2 regions of the uncultured Veillonella sp. genome follow, and region 2 is predicted to be linked to the other one. Evidence: a T-box and tRNA genes for the amino acid it is inferred to sense, from the RefSeq annotation. Region 2 holds a T-box; the other holds one or more tRNA genes.

Region 1 (8,239 bases), on a different contig from region 2:
CTGTGATTACTATGGCAGTGTTACTTGTCGGTGAAGACCATGGCGCTCATATGTATGCTACATTTATGGAAAAAACAGCTAAAAATTTTGGCTATGGTTTTGTGCTAAAGCAATTGCCTGAAACGGCAACGCAAGATGAAGTAGTAGCGGCGTTGCATGAATTAAATACTGATCCATCTATTCATGGAATTTTACCGCTAATGCCAATGCCTAAACACATTGATATAGAAGCTCTTATCGATATGTTAGATCCTAAAAAAGATATTGATGGTCTTACAACATATAACATCGGTTTAGTAACAGCTGGTAAGGGTGGCTTTGCTCCTTGTACGGCTAAGGCTTGTATGGCTATTTTAAATCACTATAATATTCCTTTAGAAGGAAAACATGTGGTTGTAGTCGGTCGTAGCCAAGTTATCGGTAAACCTGTAGCGCTTATGGCACTCGCTGCACATGGTACTGTTACAATGTGCCATTCTAGAACTTCTGATCTAGTAGAGCAAGTAAAGCGTGGTGATATTATTATTGCTGCGGCTGGTCGTGCTCATATGATTACTGCTAATATGATTAAGCCTGGTGCTGTTGTTATTGATGTAGGTATTAATGAACTGGACGGCAAAACTGTAGGTGATGTTGATTATGATGCGGTAAAAGATATTGCATCTGCCATTACTCCTGTACCAGGAGGTGTTGGATCCGTAACAACGACAATGATGCTAGAAGCGGTATACGAGGCATATCATGCATGAGATGTCTATAGCAGAAGGTATTCTTGATGTAGCGCTCGATACCTTACGTCAACATGATGCGACAGTCATTCATTCTATTCAACTAGACTTAGGTTTAATGAGTGGGGTAGAACCGGATTCATTGCTATTTTGTTGGGAAGCCATTACGAAGGGAACACCTGCGGAAGGCTCACGCATAGAAATCAATACAGTTCCTATTGAAGGAAAGTGTTTAGATTGTGATAAAATATTTTTTGTAAAAAATTATACGTTTATTTGTCCTTATTGTGACAGCCATTTCGTACAAACTATAGGCGGTCGCGAGCTACAAGTGACCTCTATAGATATCGATTGATAGAAAGGTTAGGGCATGCAAGTTCAAGTTAAAACTAATGTACTGGCAAAAAACGATGCTATTGCAGAGTCCTTACAACAGTTGTTTAAGGAAAAGAATATATTTGTATTTAACCTGTTAGGTTCACCTGGGGCAGGTAAGACCTCCCTTTTGGAGGCAACCCTACAAGATTTAAAAAAGGAGTATCGCTTAGCCGTTATTGAAGGCGATTTATTTACGGCAAAGGATGCCAAGCGCATTCATGAGTTGGGTGTGCCTGTTATCCAGATTAATACGGTTGGTGGGTGCCATCTCGATGCACAGATGATTCAAGATGCCTTAGGTGATCTGAATCTTGATGACCTCGATATGATTATTATCGAAAATGTAGGCAATTTAGTGTGCCCTGCGGAATTTGAGATTGGTGAAAGCATGAAAGTAACGGTTTTATCTGTTACCGAAGGTGAAGATAAGCCCCTTAAGTATCCGTTAATCTTTAAAGAGTCTAAGGCCATCCTTATTAACAAGATTGATTTATTGCCCTATGTGCCTTTCAAAAAGGAGCAGGCAATACAAGATATCCGTAATTTAAATCCAAATGGAGAAATTTTTGAAGTAAGTTGCACCGCCCACAACGGTCTTGAACCATGGTTGAATTGGTTGCGTGCACAGTTGGAGAATAATCGATGAACTATTCTATGAAGAGCCGTATTGTAGCGGCCCTCCTTGTGGGTTTGTGTGCTACTACAATCAGTTATGCAGCAGAGCCTGCCATTTCCACTGTTAATCCAGTTGCAGTAGAAACTACTGATGACACTAACGTTGTAGCTCAAGATTCCGCTAATGCGAGCAATGATGGTAGTGTAGATGAAACTGGTGAGGTTGATAGCTTGTCTTACCTTGATAATGCACCAGTTAGAGTTGTTAAGCTAGACCCAAAAACGAAACAGGAAGGTTCTAAAACCGGATGGCTCGCAGAGCAAATGGCTGTAACTGAATTTGGTGATTCTATACAATTCTGGCAAGCGGCTAGTGAGAACGAAGGTCCTTTGCCGAGTATCACTCAGAATAATTTAGCTGATATTGGTAAGTCTTATACGGCAAACAGTTTACCGCCTTTAGGTTCTCAGGATGACTATGCTATCGGCACATACCGATTGGGAGATCAGTTTGAAGTTCCAAAAGATGTAGAAAAAACTGAGGTACGTGATAACTTTACTACGTATTACATGAAAGATGTAGCAGTAACTGTATATACTGGACCTGCTCAAGAATTGTTGGTTAACAATCAATTACGTGGGCAAGGGGCGACTTACTTCTTTGAACCAAATACTATTACAAATATTCATAGTACGAAAAAAGGCTCTAATACAGTACGCGACATTGGTCCTGGTAGCACACGGATGGAATTGATATTTGCCTATGGCAGTCCTAATGCGATGTGGCGTGATAAGAAAAATGAGACATATATTTTCCTTTATGAGGGGCATTCCGAAAATTCATTGCCTCAAAAAAAGGAGTTTAAGAGTCCCGTAGAGAATACAAATAGTGATAGCCAACAACAATCTATGCTTGGTCAGCAAAAAGAATATATTGCTTTCACCATTAAACAAAGTAATATAGAGGCTGTAGATATTATTAGTGGACAAGTATGGCCTAGATTTGGATTGCCGAAAGCTGAAGTGTATGATTTTGAAGCTGGTACACTTACGGCTGATGATTTTGTATTGCGTGGGTTCAAGTTGAATGACCATTTTGTTAATGATCCTAATAATGATTGGAAACATCAAGGCATATTGTTTGGTTCCACTTTTATTGGCTATAATGAATACGGTGTGAGTGTAGATAAAAAAGATCTTATCAATCGCGTATTATTAAATGTGTATACGCCTACACGTCGTGGAATCGCAATGGGTGATACCAAATATTTATTGCTCTTTGTGTATGGTATGCCAACTCGTATTGTTGAATCTACAACAAAGGCGGGGACGTCTACCGTATATGAATATAAAAATCCAGCGGCAAGCAACTCTTATTTACAGTTTGCCCTAGATGATAAAAACCAATATATCAAATCCGTTATGTTATCTGACCGTCCTGTAAAATAGGATAGGTCACAGCGAGGAGGCAAAGGGTATGGTTACTGTACAAGATGTAAAAGAACGTTGGGAAAAGATTCAAGGTGATGATGAACGTATATTGTTTATCGTTGGTGGTCCAGGTTCTGGTAAAAGTTTGCTAATTCGTGAACTGTCTGAGCAGAAGGGCTGGAAATACTTGGAAGCTAAGCAACTCATCGAGGAAGAGTTTTTGCTCGTGCCTCGTGATGAACGGCCTCAATTAGCGGAAGAAGTTATTTGCCGTGCTCTTAGTCGTAGCGATACGGAAGTAGTTCTGCTAGATGGTATTAATGTATTCTTTGCACCTATCTTAAATTTAAAACCATTTGAGTTGTTAAAAACTATTAGTAAGAAGTATCCTATTGTCGTTGGCTGGCGTGGACATATTGAAGGGGACCAGTTGTACTTAGAACATAACAATAATCCTAAACATGCTGTAGTTAGTATTGCACATCCAGATCATGTTATTGCAATCGACTAAAGGTATGTTTGAACATATTGGTTGAATATAGAAAAAACTATAAATGTATAGAAGGAGATAGCGGTCTATCTCCTTTTTTAGTTATATAATTACAGTTATTAGGTAAAAATATAGTTTTGTAACTTCCTATTATTTGATTCTACTAAACCTGAAATATGGATGGTAGTAAGTATGGACTAGCAAGGAATGCAACTATATAAAGGTATATAAAGAATATACTAGTAAATAAAAGTTGATTACTAGATATATTCTGAAAACAAGGCATTTTATAGAGGATTGATAAAATATAAATTTTTTTTGACAAAATACTTGCATAGGGTATCGTTTCATGTTATTATGATTAAGCACTAAGGGTGACCACAGTGAACGAAAAAACTTCAAAAAAGTTTTTAAAAGGTTCTTGACACTTAGTGTGCTAGGTGATACAATTCATCTTGTCGTAATGATGCTGGCGTAGCTCAATAGGTAGAGCAGCTGACTTGTAATCAGCAGGTTGTGGGTTCAATTCCTATCGCCAGCTCCATTTTATTTATGGAGGGATTCCCGAGCGGCCAAAGGGAGCAGACTGTAAATCTGCCGTCTTCGACTTCGAAGGTTCGAATCCTTCTCCCTCCACCATTCATAGCGGGGTGGAGCAGTTGGTAGCTCGTCGGGCTCATAACCCGAAGGTCGCAGGTTCAAGTCCTGTCCCCGCAACCATAAAAACCACAGTGAAATGATCGTTCATTGTGCTGGTGTAGCTCAGTCGGCAGAGCGTATCCTTGGTAAGGATAAGGTCACCGGTTCAATCCCGGTCACTAGCTCCATACATGGCGGCATAGCTCAGTTGGCTAGAGCAATCGGTTCATACCCGGTGTGTCCGCGGTTCAAATCCGTGTGCCGCCACCATTAAACCTCACCTTGGTGGGGATTTTTTTATTTCTTTACATATGACATGCTATTCTAAGACTTTGTATATATGGTATAATAATAGGTAAGGAAATCTTATATTCCATTGATAAATTAGGGTTAATATATTATATTAATACTAGAATGTAATTTGTTTTTGTGAAGGAGGATATAATCCTAATGGCAAAAGAAAAATTTGAACGTACGAAACCGCATGTTAACATCGGTACAATCGGTCACGTTGACCATGGTAAAACTACTTTGACTGCTGCAATCACTAAAGTATTGGCTGAAAAAGGTCAAGCTGACTTCCAAGATTACAGCATGATTGATAAAGCTCCAGAAGAACGTGAACGCGGTATCACAATCAACACTGCACACGTTGAGTATGAAACTGCTAACCGTCACTATGCACACGTTGACTGCCCAGGCCATGCTGACTATGTTAAAAACATGATTACTGGTGCGGCTCAAATGGACGGCGCTATCTTGGTTGTATCCGCAGCTGACGGCCCTATGCCTCAAACTCGCGAACACATCTTGTTGGCTCGCCAAGTTGGTGTTCCTGCAATCGTAGTATTCTTGAACAAAGCTGACATGGTTGACGATGAAGAATTGATCGAATTGGTAGAAATGGAAGTTCGTGAACTTCTTTCTTCCTACGAATTCCCTGGCGACGAAGTACCTATCGTTGTAGGTTCCGCGTTGAAAGCTTTGGAAGGCGACGCTCAATATGTAGCTAAAATTGACGAATTGATGGACGCTGTAGACTCCTACATCCCAACACCAGTTCGTGACACTGATAAACCATTCTTGATGCCTGTGGAAGACGTTTTCACAATCACTGGTCGTGGTACAGTAGCAACTGGCCGTGTTGAACGTGGTCAAGTAAACGTTGGTGATACTGTTGAAGTAGTAGGCTTGAAAGAAAAAGCTGAACAATATGTAGTAACAGGTCTTGAAATGTTCCGTAAAGTGTTGGATTCTGCAGTAGCAGGTGACAACGTAGGTGCATTGCTTCGTGGTGTTGATCGTAAAGACATCGAACGTGGTCAAGTATTGGCTAAACCAGGCTCCATCAACCCACACACAAAATTCAAAGCAGAAGTATACGTATTGACTAAAGAAGAAGGTGGCCGTCATACTCCATTCTTCTCCAACTACCGTCCACAATTCTACTTCCGTACAACAGACGTAACAGGTGTTGTAAACCTTCCTGAAGGTGTAGAAATGTGTATGCCTGGCGATAACGTAACAATGGAAATCGAATTGATTACTCCAATCGCTATCGAAGAAGGTCTTCGCTTTGCGATCCGCGAAGGTGGCCATACAGTAGGCGCTGGCGTAGTAACAGAAATCGAAGGTTAATACAAGTTTATAGCTCAATGTATCGATACATTAGCTATATAATTGAATTTTAGATTCAATAAAAGGGACCCGTTGGGTCCCTTTTATTTTATATATTTTGATGATTAAGAGTATAGGATTGAATCACTAATATATTGAAACAATGATGATTTTGTAATGTGACATATACGTTGTATTCAGGCTTCAAAGAATAATCATACTATTGATACAAATTGAGAAGAAATTTTAATATATTGTAACCTTAGATACAACTTTATTTATAAAATTAGTGTATATTATATATAAGGAGAGCATAGGCTCTCTTTTTGTGCTTTTATAGAAAAGGAGGTAATGTGATGGGCGAATACAAAAAGTATTGGATAGCCGTAGTAGCAGTTCTTATTATTGGATTCTCTATTCTTGGCTATTTGGGTACTGATGTATATCATCAAGCGCCACCGGTACCAACCGCGTATGTATCTCAAGATGGACAGGTTTTGTTCACTAAGGATGATATCTTACATGGTCAATCGGCTTGGCAATCTACAGGTGGTCAATCTGTAGGGACCGTACTAGGTCATGGCGCATATCAAGCCCCGGACTGGACAGCTGATTGGTTGCACAAAGAAGTGTCCGTAATGCTTGATATCAAGTCTCAAGAAGCTTTTGGTGTTCTTTATGAACAGTTAGGTGATGTGCAGAAAGCGGCTGTTAAAGAAGCAGTTAAAGCAGAGTACTTTAACAGTGCTGTTCGTGAAGATGGAACTGTTGTGCTTTCACCGGAACGTATTACAGCGATGAATTTAACCGGACAATATTTTATTGAACTGTATGGTGATAACCCTAAATTGTCCGAAACACGCGATCATTTTGCGATGAAAGACAATACGTTGCCAGAATTAAAAGATCGTATTGATATGGCACGATTCTTCTTCTGGACTACGTGGATGGCATCGACTCAACGCCCTGGTACAGATGCAACATACACCAACAATTGGCCTCACGAGCCATTGTTAGATCATAATCCAACACCGGAAAGCGTAGCTTGGTCTGTTGTGAGTGTTATTATTTTACTTTGTGGTATTGGTATTGTCGTATGGATGTGGGCATTCGGTCGCAAACAAGATGAACATGAATTAACACCACCTGCGGAAGATCCAATTTCCAAATTGCATCTCACACCATCTCAACGGTCTTTAGGAAAATATTTATTTACGATTTTGGCATTATTTTTACTCCAACTTGGTATGGGTGGTATCATTGCGCACTACACCGTAGAAGGACAGGCTTTCTATGGCATTCCATTGGCGCAGTATTTCCCATATTCTATTGCTCGTACTTGGCATATTCAAGCATCCTTGTTCTGGATTGCGATGGCATTCTTGAGTGCCGGTTTATTCTTGGCGCCGATTATTAATGGCGGTAAAGATCCTAAGTTCCAAAAATTGGGCGTGGATATTTTGTTCTGGGCACTCGTTGTGTTGGTAGTGGGTTCCTTTACAGGTACATATTTAGGTGTTGCTCATGAGATTCCGGCGTCTCTAAACTTCTACTTGGGTCACCAAGGATATGAGTTTATCGAGTTGGGGCGCGTATGGCAATGGATTGAATATATCGGCATTCTATTTTGGCTTGTACTCATGGTGCGCAGCATCATTGGTGCTTTCAAAAATAAAGGGGATAAAAACCTTATTGCTGCCTTTATTTTCTCCGTTGTGATGGTCGGTATTTTCTATGGACCAGGTCTTTTCTACGGAGAACACAGCCACTTGGCAATCATGGAATACTGGCGCTGGTGGGTTATTCACCTTTGGGTAGAAGGATTCTTTGAAGTATTCTCTACTACGTTGATGGCCTTTATTTTCGTAACACTTGGTCTCGTATCTTACCGTGCAGGTACCATAGCAGCGATTTCGTCCGGTGCCATTTACCTTATCGGCGGTATCCCTGGTACATTCCATCATCTTTATTTCACCGGTGTTACATCGACTATCGTGGCCACAGGGGCATCGTTCTCCGCGTTGGAAGTAGTGCCTCTTGTACTCTTGGGATATGAAGCGTTTGAAAATTATACACGCCTTCATAGTGCTCCTTGGATGCATCGACTAAAATGGCCTGTATACTGCTTCATTGCCGTATCCTTCTGGAACTTGGTGGGTGCAGGCATCTTCGGCTTCTTAATTAATATGCCGGTTTCCTTGTTCTATATTCAAGGTCTAAATACGACAGCTGTTCATGCTCATACGGCGTTGTTCGGCGTATACGGGTTCTTGAGTTTAGGCTTTGTATTCCTCATCGCTCGTTATATTCGACCTGAAGTGGAATTTAACGACAAGTTGAT
Region 2 (8,239 bases):
ATAACATTATAATTACTAGGATGGTAAATAATTAGTTGCGTTCTTTAATTTCAGTTTTAATAGAATTGAAGAATTCTTCGAATGGTACGGAGCCCAATTCGTCACCACCGTGTTTACGAACGTTAACTGTGCCTTCTTCGACCTCTTTATCACCCACAACAAGCATGTATGGAACCTTTGCCATTTGTGCTTGGCGGATTTTATAACCGATTTTTTCGCTGCGATCGTCTACTTCCACACGTACATAGTCGCGGTGCATTTGTTTTGCCAAGTCCTTAGCATATTCAACGTGTTTTTCAGAGATAGGCAAGATTTTAACTTGTACAGGAGCCATCCATGTTGGGAATGCACCTGCATAGTGTTCAGTTAAGATACCGATAAAACGTTCCATGGAGCCGAAGCATGCACGGTGAATCATAATAGGGCGATGTTTTTGACCGTCTTCGCCAACATATTCAATTTGGAAACGTTCTGGCAAGTTCATATCCAATTGGATAGTACCACATTGCCATGTACGGCCTAAGGAGTCTTCAATATGGTAGTCAAGTTTAGGACCGTAGAATGCACCATCACCAGGGTTAATTACGTATGGAATACCTTTTGCTTCGATAGCATTACGCAATGCTTCTGTAGCGGCTTCCCAAATCGCATCATCCCCCATAGCATTGTCTGGTTTAGTGGATAATTCCACATGGTATTTCAAACCAAATTGGCTATAGATACGGTCAAATAATTCGATAACTTTCATCAACTCAGATTGCATTTGGGATGGCAACATAAATACGTGAGCATCGTCTTGTGTGAAAGCACGTACCCGGAACAAGCCGTGTAATGCACCAGATAATTCATGACGGTGAACTAGACCAAGTTCAGCGTAACGCAATGGGAAGTCACGGTAAGAATGCATTTCGTTTTGATAAACCAAGATACCGCCTGGACAGTTCATTGGTTTAATTGCATATTCTTCTTCGTCAATAATTGTAGTGTACATATTTTCGCGGTAATGGAACCAGTGACCAGATGTTTCCCACAATTGTTTGTTCAAGATGATTGGTGTACGAATTTCTTCGTATTCAAATTCATGGTGAACTTCGCGCCAGAAGTTTTCTAATTCGTTGCGAAGAGCCATGCCTTTTGGCAAGAAGAATGGGAAACCAGGACCTTCTTCTTTGATAACAAACAAGCCAAGTTCTTTACCAAGCTTACGGTGGTCTCGTTTAGCCGCTTCTTCAAGCATGTGAAGGTATGCATCCAGTTCTTCTTTTTTCTCGAATGCTGTACCGTAAATACGTTGTAACATTTTATTCTTTTCGTCGCCGCGCCAGTATGCACCTGCAATGCTTTGTAATTTGAAAGCTTTCACCTTACCGGTAGATGCCACGTGAGGTCCTGCACAAAGATCGATGAAATCGCCTTGAGAGTAGCAAGAGATTACAGCATCTTCAGGAAGATCTTGAATCAATTCTACCTTGTAATCTTCATTTTTAGCTTTAAAGAATTCGATAGCTTCTTGACGAGGCATAACGGATTTAGTAATCGGTAAATTTTCTTTTACAATACGGCTCATTTCCTTTTCGATTTTACCCAAATCTTCAGGAGTCAAAATATGTTCCATATCGATATCATAGTAGAAACCCTTATCGATAGCAGGACCGATAGCCAATTTAGCTTCAGGCCATAAACGTTTAACAGCTTGTGCCAAGATATGAGAAGCTGTGTGACGCAAAGTATGTTTGCCACCTTCATCTTCGAATGTTAAGAACGCAACTTCAGAGCCATCTACAAGTTCTTCGCGAAGGTCTGTTAATTCGCCATTTACGTTTGCAGCTAGTACTTTTTTAGCCAAACTGTTAGATAGTTGTTTTACTGCTTCCCCAAGAGTAGTGCCAGCAGCGTATTCCTTCGCACTACCATCAGGTAAAATGATTTTTACATCTGCCATTTTTCTTTCCTCCAATTTATAAACTAGGATAGCTTTGATTTTCTACTTTCACCAATATACCTACTTACCACACAATACATAAACATTGAGTAATTAGCTTGAAGAAATTGGGTAATAAAAAAAGACCTTCTATCCCTACAAACAAGGGACGAAGATCATTCGCGGTTCCACCCTAGTTAACTACCTATACCAATATATGTGTATAGTTAATTCACTTCATTAAGCCCGATAACGGTGGCGACCGTATTTGCCTACTTAGGTTCGACAAATCAGTTTAAAGGGGGTAACTCTAATATATGTGTAAGGCATTTCCAGCATCAGCCTCTCTCTGGTACACAGGGATAAAAGAATCATGTCCTTTGCATCACTTTTACTAGATTATAGTATCATAGAGGACTAAAAAATTCAATACAGTTTAACTGTAAATTTCTTGAAAACTATAAACTGTAATTTCTGTAAAAGCTATAAACTGCAAATCTCACCTTTATTTATACCTATATATACATATATCTTAAAAAAACGGCCCGAGAATGATATGTCCCCTTTACTAGACAACCAGTGAAGGCGGAACATATCAGAATCTCGAGCTATTATATACATTATTTGCAAATTAACGTTTGAAGTTTGTAGACAACATAGCACCAATTACTTTTTCCAATTTGCTAGTAGAAAGGTCTGGACCTTTGTAGAGTGTTAAGAGCACGTCATTAGAGTTATCTTGTTTAGATACCATCATAACACCGCTACCACGAGCACCGTTATCATCGTAATCTTTCGCTACAATAACAAGGTTCAAATAATGGTCCTTCATGTATGTATACACCTTGCTTGTACGTGCAGAGGATCCAATCATTTTTGCCATGTTCATACCACGGTTGAATACGATAGTATTGGCATTATGTGGATTTGCCGCTAACTGTTGCTTCTCTTCTTCATTTAGAGGCATGAGGTTTACCATGAGGGAGTCTCCCATTTTGCCCCGGAACATGGCTGGCATAGTTTCACGTACATCATCAGGAATGCCTGTGTCAGCAGTCAATTTCAATTCCTTAGGTACGGTCATATATAAAACGCCCTTGCTATTGCGTCCCACCTCTGTAGTACTGAGGTCTACAGCGCTAAGCATAATGGAATCTTTAATGGTCGCCACTTGGTTAGCCAATGGTTTTTCAGGAACGCCACGGCTCGCCAATTGTACATCGCCAGATTTAGTTTTCTTCAATGTTTCCACATTCCAGCTTGCCCCTTTTTTGTCTGCATCGCTAGCTTCTGTGAAAGCATTCGCCCCGTCTTTTGTGCCTACATATACATACGTTTGAGCTGGGATGATTGTATCTGGTGCGCCAGACTTATTAAAAGCCGCACCGTATACCACATTAGGAATCACAGTAGAACCAATTTGTAAATTGTTGTTAGTTTGGCTTTCAACATCAAAATTGATATTCCCTGTGAAAGTCATATCAGGACCATGGTTGATAACAACCACCTCCCCTGCTTGAGGAATGATTACAGGGCCTACAGGACCCGCCATAGCTACACCTGCCATAGATACTCCAAGGCAAGCTGTTAATAATGTGCGTTTCAAAATAGATTGTTTCATAGATACACTCTCATTTCTCTACAATTCGTATACATTTGATGTAATTGTAAATCTAGTAAAGTAATTAAATTTCCTCATACGATTTACAATCAAAATTATACTTAACCTTCTATAGTGACATAGTCGGATAAACTACTTAATACTTCAAGCGCCAAAGGCCTTGTAGATGGTGTGCAGCGCAACATACACCGCCCACTCGCATCTACCGAGGTCATAACACCTAAATATTCATAGCCTTCAATGATGCGATTGATGAAATTCGTATGTTTAGTATCAATGTGAAAGTACACATACGCTTCTTCTCCAGAGGTGGTTAAGTCTGGTACATCTGGAAAAGCACCGATTGATTTACTCGGTTCTAAGGCTGTACCACTCATAAAATATCCTCCTTCGCATCACCATTATATCATTTAGATTTTTATAAACTAAACTAGATGGACTATCTTATATAGCTAATAGGCTTACTACCATTTTGAAAATAGTATCTATCTTTTTCTAAATAGTAACTATCTTTTAGACTTTAATTAGTCTTCGATACCAGTTTTTTTAACTATTCATCCTCTTTAGGTTTGCACTCACGGCGCATCATGGAATACGGTTCAAGTGGTGTATCCATATAGATACGTACTTTCATTTGTGCATGAGGTGCTACATCGATAGGATTGCCATCTTCATCTGTCATTTTTTCGATAACAGTTTCAACGAGTTCCCCTTTCGGTTGGCAGAATTCTACCTTATCGCCCACCTTGAAGTTATTACGTTGTTCAAGATCAACGTATTTTTCTTCTTCGTTGTAGCCTATAACTAAACCGATGAAGTCATGGCTCTGCGTATTCGTAGATTTACCATAGTTTTGAGCCGTTTCATCAGGACGACCTTCTGCAAAGCCATCTGTATAAGGACGATGGGAAATCTTCTCTAATTCTGCAATCCATTCTGGACGAACATACCAATCTTTACCTTCTTTAAGATATGTATCAATCGCTGTACGATATACTTTTGCCACTGTGGCACAATAATGAACTGATTTCATACGCCCTTCGATTTTAAGGCTATCAATACCAGCTTCATAAAGATCTGGAATGCGGTGAATCAAGCACAAGTCTTTAGAGTTAAAGATATAGGTGCCATGTTCATCTTCTTCGATTGGGTAATATTCACCAGGTCGATTAGATTCTACAAGAGAATATTTCCAACGGCAAGATTGAGAACATTGACCACGGTTAGCATCGCGATTACCTGTCATATAGTTAGACAATAAGCAGCGACCGGAGTAAGAGATACACATAGAACCATGTACAAAGGACTCAATTTCAATATCTACATGGTCCTTCATTTCTTTAAGGTCTGCTAAGGATACTTCGCGAGCCGCTACAACACGTGTGGCACCAAGTTCTTTCCACATCTGAACTGTATACCAATTCGTAGTAGAAGCTTGTGTACTTACGTGAAGCTCTAAACCTGGAGCTACGCGCTTAGCAAGGCTGAAAATTCCCATATCTGCAACGATGATAGCATCAATACCGATACTTTCAAGGAATTTCAAATAGTCTTCTAAACCTTCAAAGTCCTCGTTGTGAGGAATGATATTACATGTAACATGAATCTTTTTGCCATGCGCATGTACAAATTCTACAGCTTCCTTTAATTCCTCATCGGAGAAATTAGAGTTACCTGCGCGCAAGCCAAAACGTTTACCTGCGCAATATACGGCATCCGCACCATAGCGAATAGCCATTTTAAGCTTGTCCATATTACCTGCAGGACAAAGCAATTCCATAAAATGTTCTGCCATTATTTGTTGTGCCCTTTCCACACACTCACACTCATACCATCACCCATGGGATAAATGGTGGTGTTAAACAATTCTTTATTTTCAACATATGTTAAGTATTCTTGTAACCGTTTTACGATAGTTTTGAACCGTTTTGGCGGTTCCTTATCGCCCCTTACATAGCCTCTAAAGAGTACATTATCTGCAAGAATGACGCCCCCTTCTTTCACATGCGGCAGAATAAGTTCAAGTTGTTTTAAATATTGCCCCTTTGGCCCATCTAAAAACACTAGATCGTATTCGCCTGTGAGTTCCGTTAAGACTTGAGACGCATCGCCTTTCAGCAATGTAATTTTATCGGTATAATCGGATTGGTTAATATAGTATTTCGCCATTTCATAGCGCACATCATCCAATTCAATGGAGGTAATATGCCCGTCCTCTTCGTCGAGTAATGGTGCCATCAACAAAGCGGAGTAACCAATGGCTGTGCCCACCTCTAACACAGAGGTGGGCCGGTATAAACCTATTAATTCTTCAAATAGATGAACCTCAGATTCTCGTAAAATCGGCACATCATTAATCATCGCGTAAATACGCTGTTCATTTAAAATATCATTTAATATCATGAAAGTAGATTAAATCTCCTACATTATCTATTGTTAGTACCACTAGGAACTACCAACGTAGAGCGTTCAGCCGGATTTGCAGATTCTACCTGAATTTGTGGTGCTTGTTGTGCATTAGGAATAACGTTCTGCATCGATTCAGGTACAGGTGTCGTCGTTGGTACATACGTATTGGTATTTGTATTATTTCCATAGGATGGAGCAGTTTGCGTAACTTGCGTCGATGATTGATTTTGTGTTGAACCTGGTACAGGATCTGGGACCTCAGCCGCTGGAACTGTAGTTGGTGTGTATTTATAACTAGGTTCTACATCAACATATTGAGAATCTGCTTCCACTGCTTCTGCAGAACTATAATTATAATTAGGCTCTGTAGTCGCTACTGCTACGTCATAGTTAGGACCAGCTTGTGCAGCTACTTCAGTATTAGCAGAAGAATTTTTTACTGTGTCAGCGCCATAAATTTTATTAACCTCTGCTAAATGTTCTTCGTATGATTTAGAGAAGTGATTATGCCCCTCTTTATCTGCTACGAAGTATAAATAATCTGTATTTTCAGAGTGTAATACTGCATCTAAAGCTTTTTTACCAGGGTTTGCAATTGGTCCTGGTGGTAAACCTTTAGATACATATGTATTATATGGGCTTTGCAATTGTGTATCACCAATCGTTACATTTTCCTTTGCATAACCAAGTACATAGGAAATAGTCGCATCAGATTGCAATGGAATACCATGAGCTAGACGCTTTTTGAATACCCCTGCAATGGTTGGACGGTCTGCATCAAATAACGACTCTCGTTCAACGATAGACGCCAAGGTTACAAAGTCATGAATACTCATATGTTGAGCTTGAATTTGTTTCTTCACAGCTGGTGTGAGATAACGATTCATTTCATCAGCCATCATTTGAATAACATCACGAGGTGTAGCCCCTACGGGGATTTCATATGTACTTGGGAACAAGAAGCCTTCTACAGGATATGTAGCAGGTTTTGTGCCTTTCATGTATGGGTATGGTACATAAGTTTTAGCTTCAGCCAAGAAGTCCTTCGCCTTCATGATTTGATTCTTTTCAAGAACGATAGCGATATCCCCAACTGTATAGCCTTCAGGAATTGTAACACGAATAGATTCTACATGACCTTCTTGTAACAAAGAAATGAGTTCGTGCACAGTTACCTTATTAGGTATTTGATAATGGCCAGTTTGAAGCTTATCATTGGTACCACTCAAGTATAACCAAAGCTTAAAGCCTTGAGTTGAGCGAATAAGCCCCCTTTCAAAAAGCATATCTGCAATTTCAGTACCAGTTTGACCTTTTTCTATAACGACTACTTGTGTTCCATCATCTTGAGCAAAGGTATTCGGTACAAAGTACAATGCACCAAGGCCTCCACCAATAATTAATATACCTACAATAACTAGGATCAAAATATATCTTAAGGCTTTTCTCACGTTGTTGAGTTCCTTTCTGTAACATAACAGTATATCAATTCATTATACCATAAACTCTATATTTCCCCTATATAAAAGGGCAATGATTACGCTTATTACATTTTATGCAATATATTAATTTTGTGAATTTGTTATGCCTTTAGCATAAATGAAGTCTCGTCTTTGTACAACAATGATAATGTATAACAAAATAAAAATAGCGCATTGTCCACTGACAATACGCTAAATTTATGCTAAAAACGATTATTCGTCTTCATCCATGTCTTCATACAATTTTACTAGAGTTTCAAAGTTTTCATCTTCTTCATCCAAAGGTACGTATTCTTCTACGCCTTCTTCGTTTGTTTCGATGCGAGCCAAGATCATGTATGTGTCATCTTGACCTTCATGATCAGCATCTTCATCTTGTACATGTACAAGAACGGCATACTCTTGACCTTCATGACTCAAGATAACATCTTCTGTGAAGTATTGTTTATTACCATGTTCGTCTTCGAATTCCAAATAATACACTTCACCTTCAAAATTTTGGTCAACCATTGGAAACCCTCCTTAAAGAAAATACTTATTTATTAAACTGCAAGCGATCTAAGTATCCTTGCAAAATTACAACCGCTGCCATTTTATCGATAACGGATTTACGCTTTTTACGGCTCACGTCAGCCGCAATGAGTTGACGTTCAGCCATAACAGTAGATAACCGCTCATCCCAATATGTAACAGGTAAATCGATGACTTCCTTCATCTTTGCAACGAATTCTTCAGTCTTTTCAGCCCGTTCACCTTTTGTACCATTCATATTTTTCGGCATACCTACCACTAGTTCATGTACTTCAT

What was found. A T-box is a leader RNA that pairs with one kind of tRNA and senses whether it is charged. The one in region 2 lies ahead of thrS (threonine--tRNA ligase), so its partner is inferred to be a tRNA-Thr.
Region 1: it encodes a tRNA-Thr, which carries the amino acid that the T-box ahead of thrS (threonine--tRNA ligase) is inferred to sense. The anticodon was not compared.

The regions. Positions count from the first base shown of each region.
Region 1 covers NZ_CAUVFT010000009.1:49,903-58,141, reverse strand. The annotation lists gene RYO55_RS03950 (bifunctional 5,10-methylenetetrahydrofolate dehydrogenase/5,10-methenyltetrahydrofolate cyclohydrolase) at 1-749, shown strand, start outside; gene RYO55_RS03945 (hydrogenase maturation nickel metallochaperone HypA) at 742-1,083, shown strand; gene hypB (hydrogenase nickel incorporation protein HypB) at 1,099-1,752, shown strand; gene RYO55_RS03935 (hypothetical protein) at 1,749-3,170, shown strand; gene brxF (BREX-3 system P-loop-containing protein BrxF) at 3,199-3,663, shown strand; tRNA gene RYO55_RS03925 (tRNA-Thr) at 4,111-4,186, shown strand; tRNA gene RYO55_RS03920 (tRNA-Tyr) at 4,197-4,281, shown strand; tRNA gene RYO55_RS03915 (tRNA-Met) at 4,287-4,362, shown strand; tRNA gene RYO55_RS03910 (tRNA-Thr) at 4,394-4,469, shown strand; tRNA gene RYO55_RS03905 (tRNA-Met) at 4,475-4,551, shown strand; gene tuf (elongation factor Tu) at 4,732-5,919, shown strand; gene RYO55_RS03895 (nitric-oxide reductase large subunit) at 6,255-8,239, shown strand, end outside.
Region 2 covers NZ_CAUVFT010000005.1:11,487-19,725, forward strand. The annotation lists gene thrS (threonine--tRNA ligase) at 32-1,942, opposite strand; T-box leader at 2,084-2,316, opposite strand; gene RYO55_RS02055 (hypothetical protein) at 2,553-3,542, opposite strand; gene RYO55_RS02060 (DUF4911 domain-containing protein) at 3,644-3,919, opposite strand; gene RYO55_RS02065 (U32 family peptidase) at 4,093-5,337, opposite strand; gene RYO55_RS02070 (O-methyltransferase) at 5,337-5,945, opposite strand; gene mltG (endolytic transglycosylase MltG) at 5,969-7,402, opposite strand; gene RYO55_RS02080 (DUF1292 domain-containing protein) at 7,646-7,942, opposite strand; gene ruvX (Holliday junction resolvase RuvX) at 7,968-8,239, opposite strand, start outside.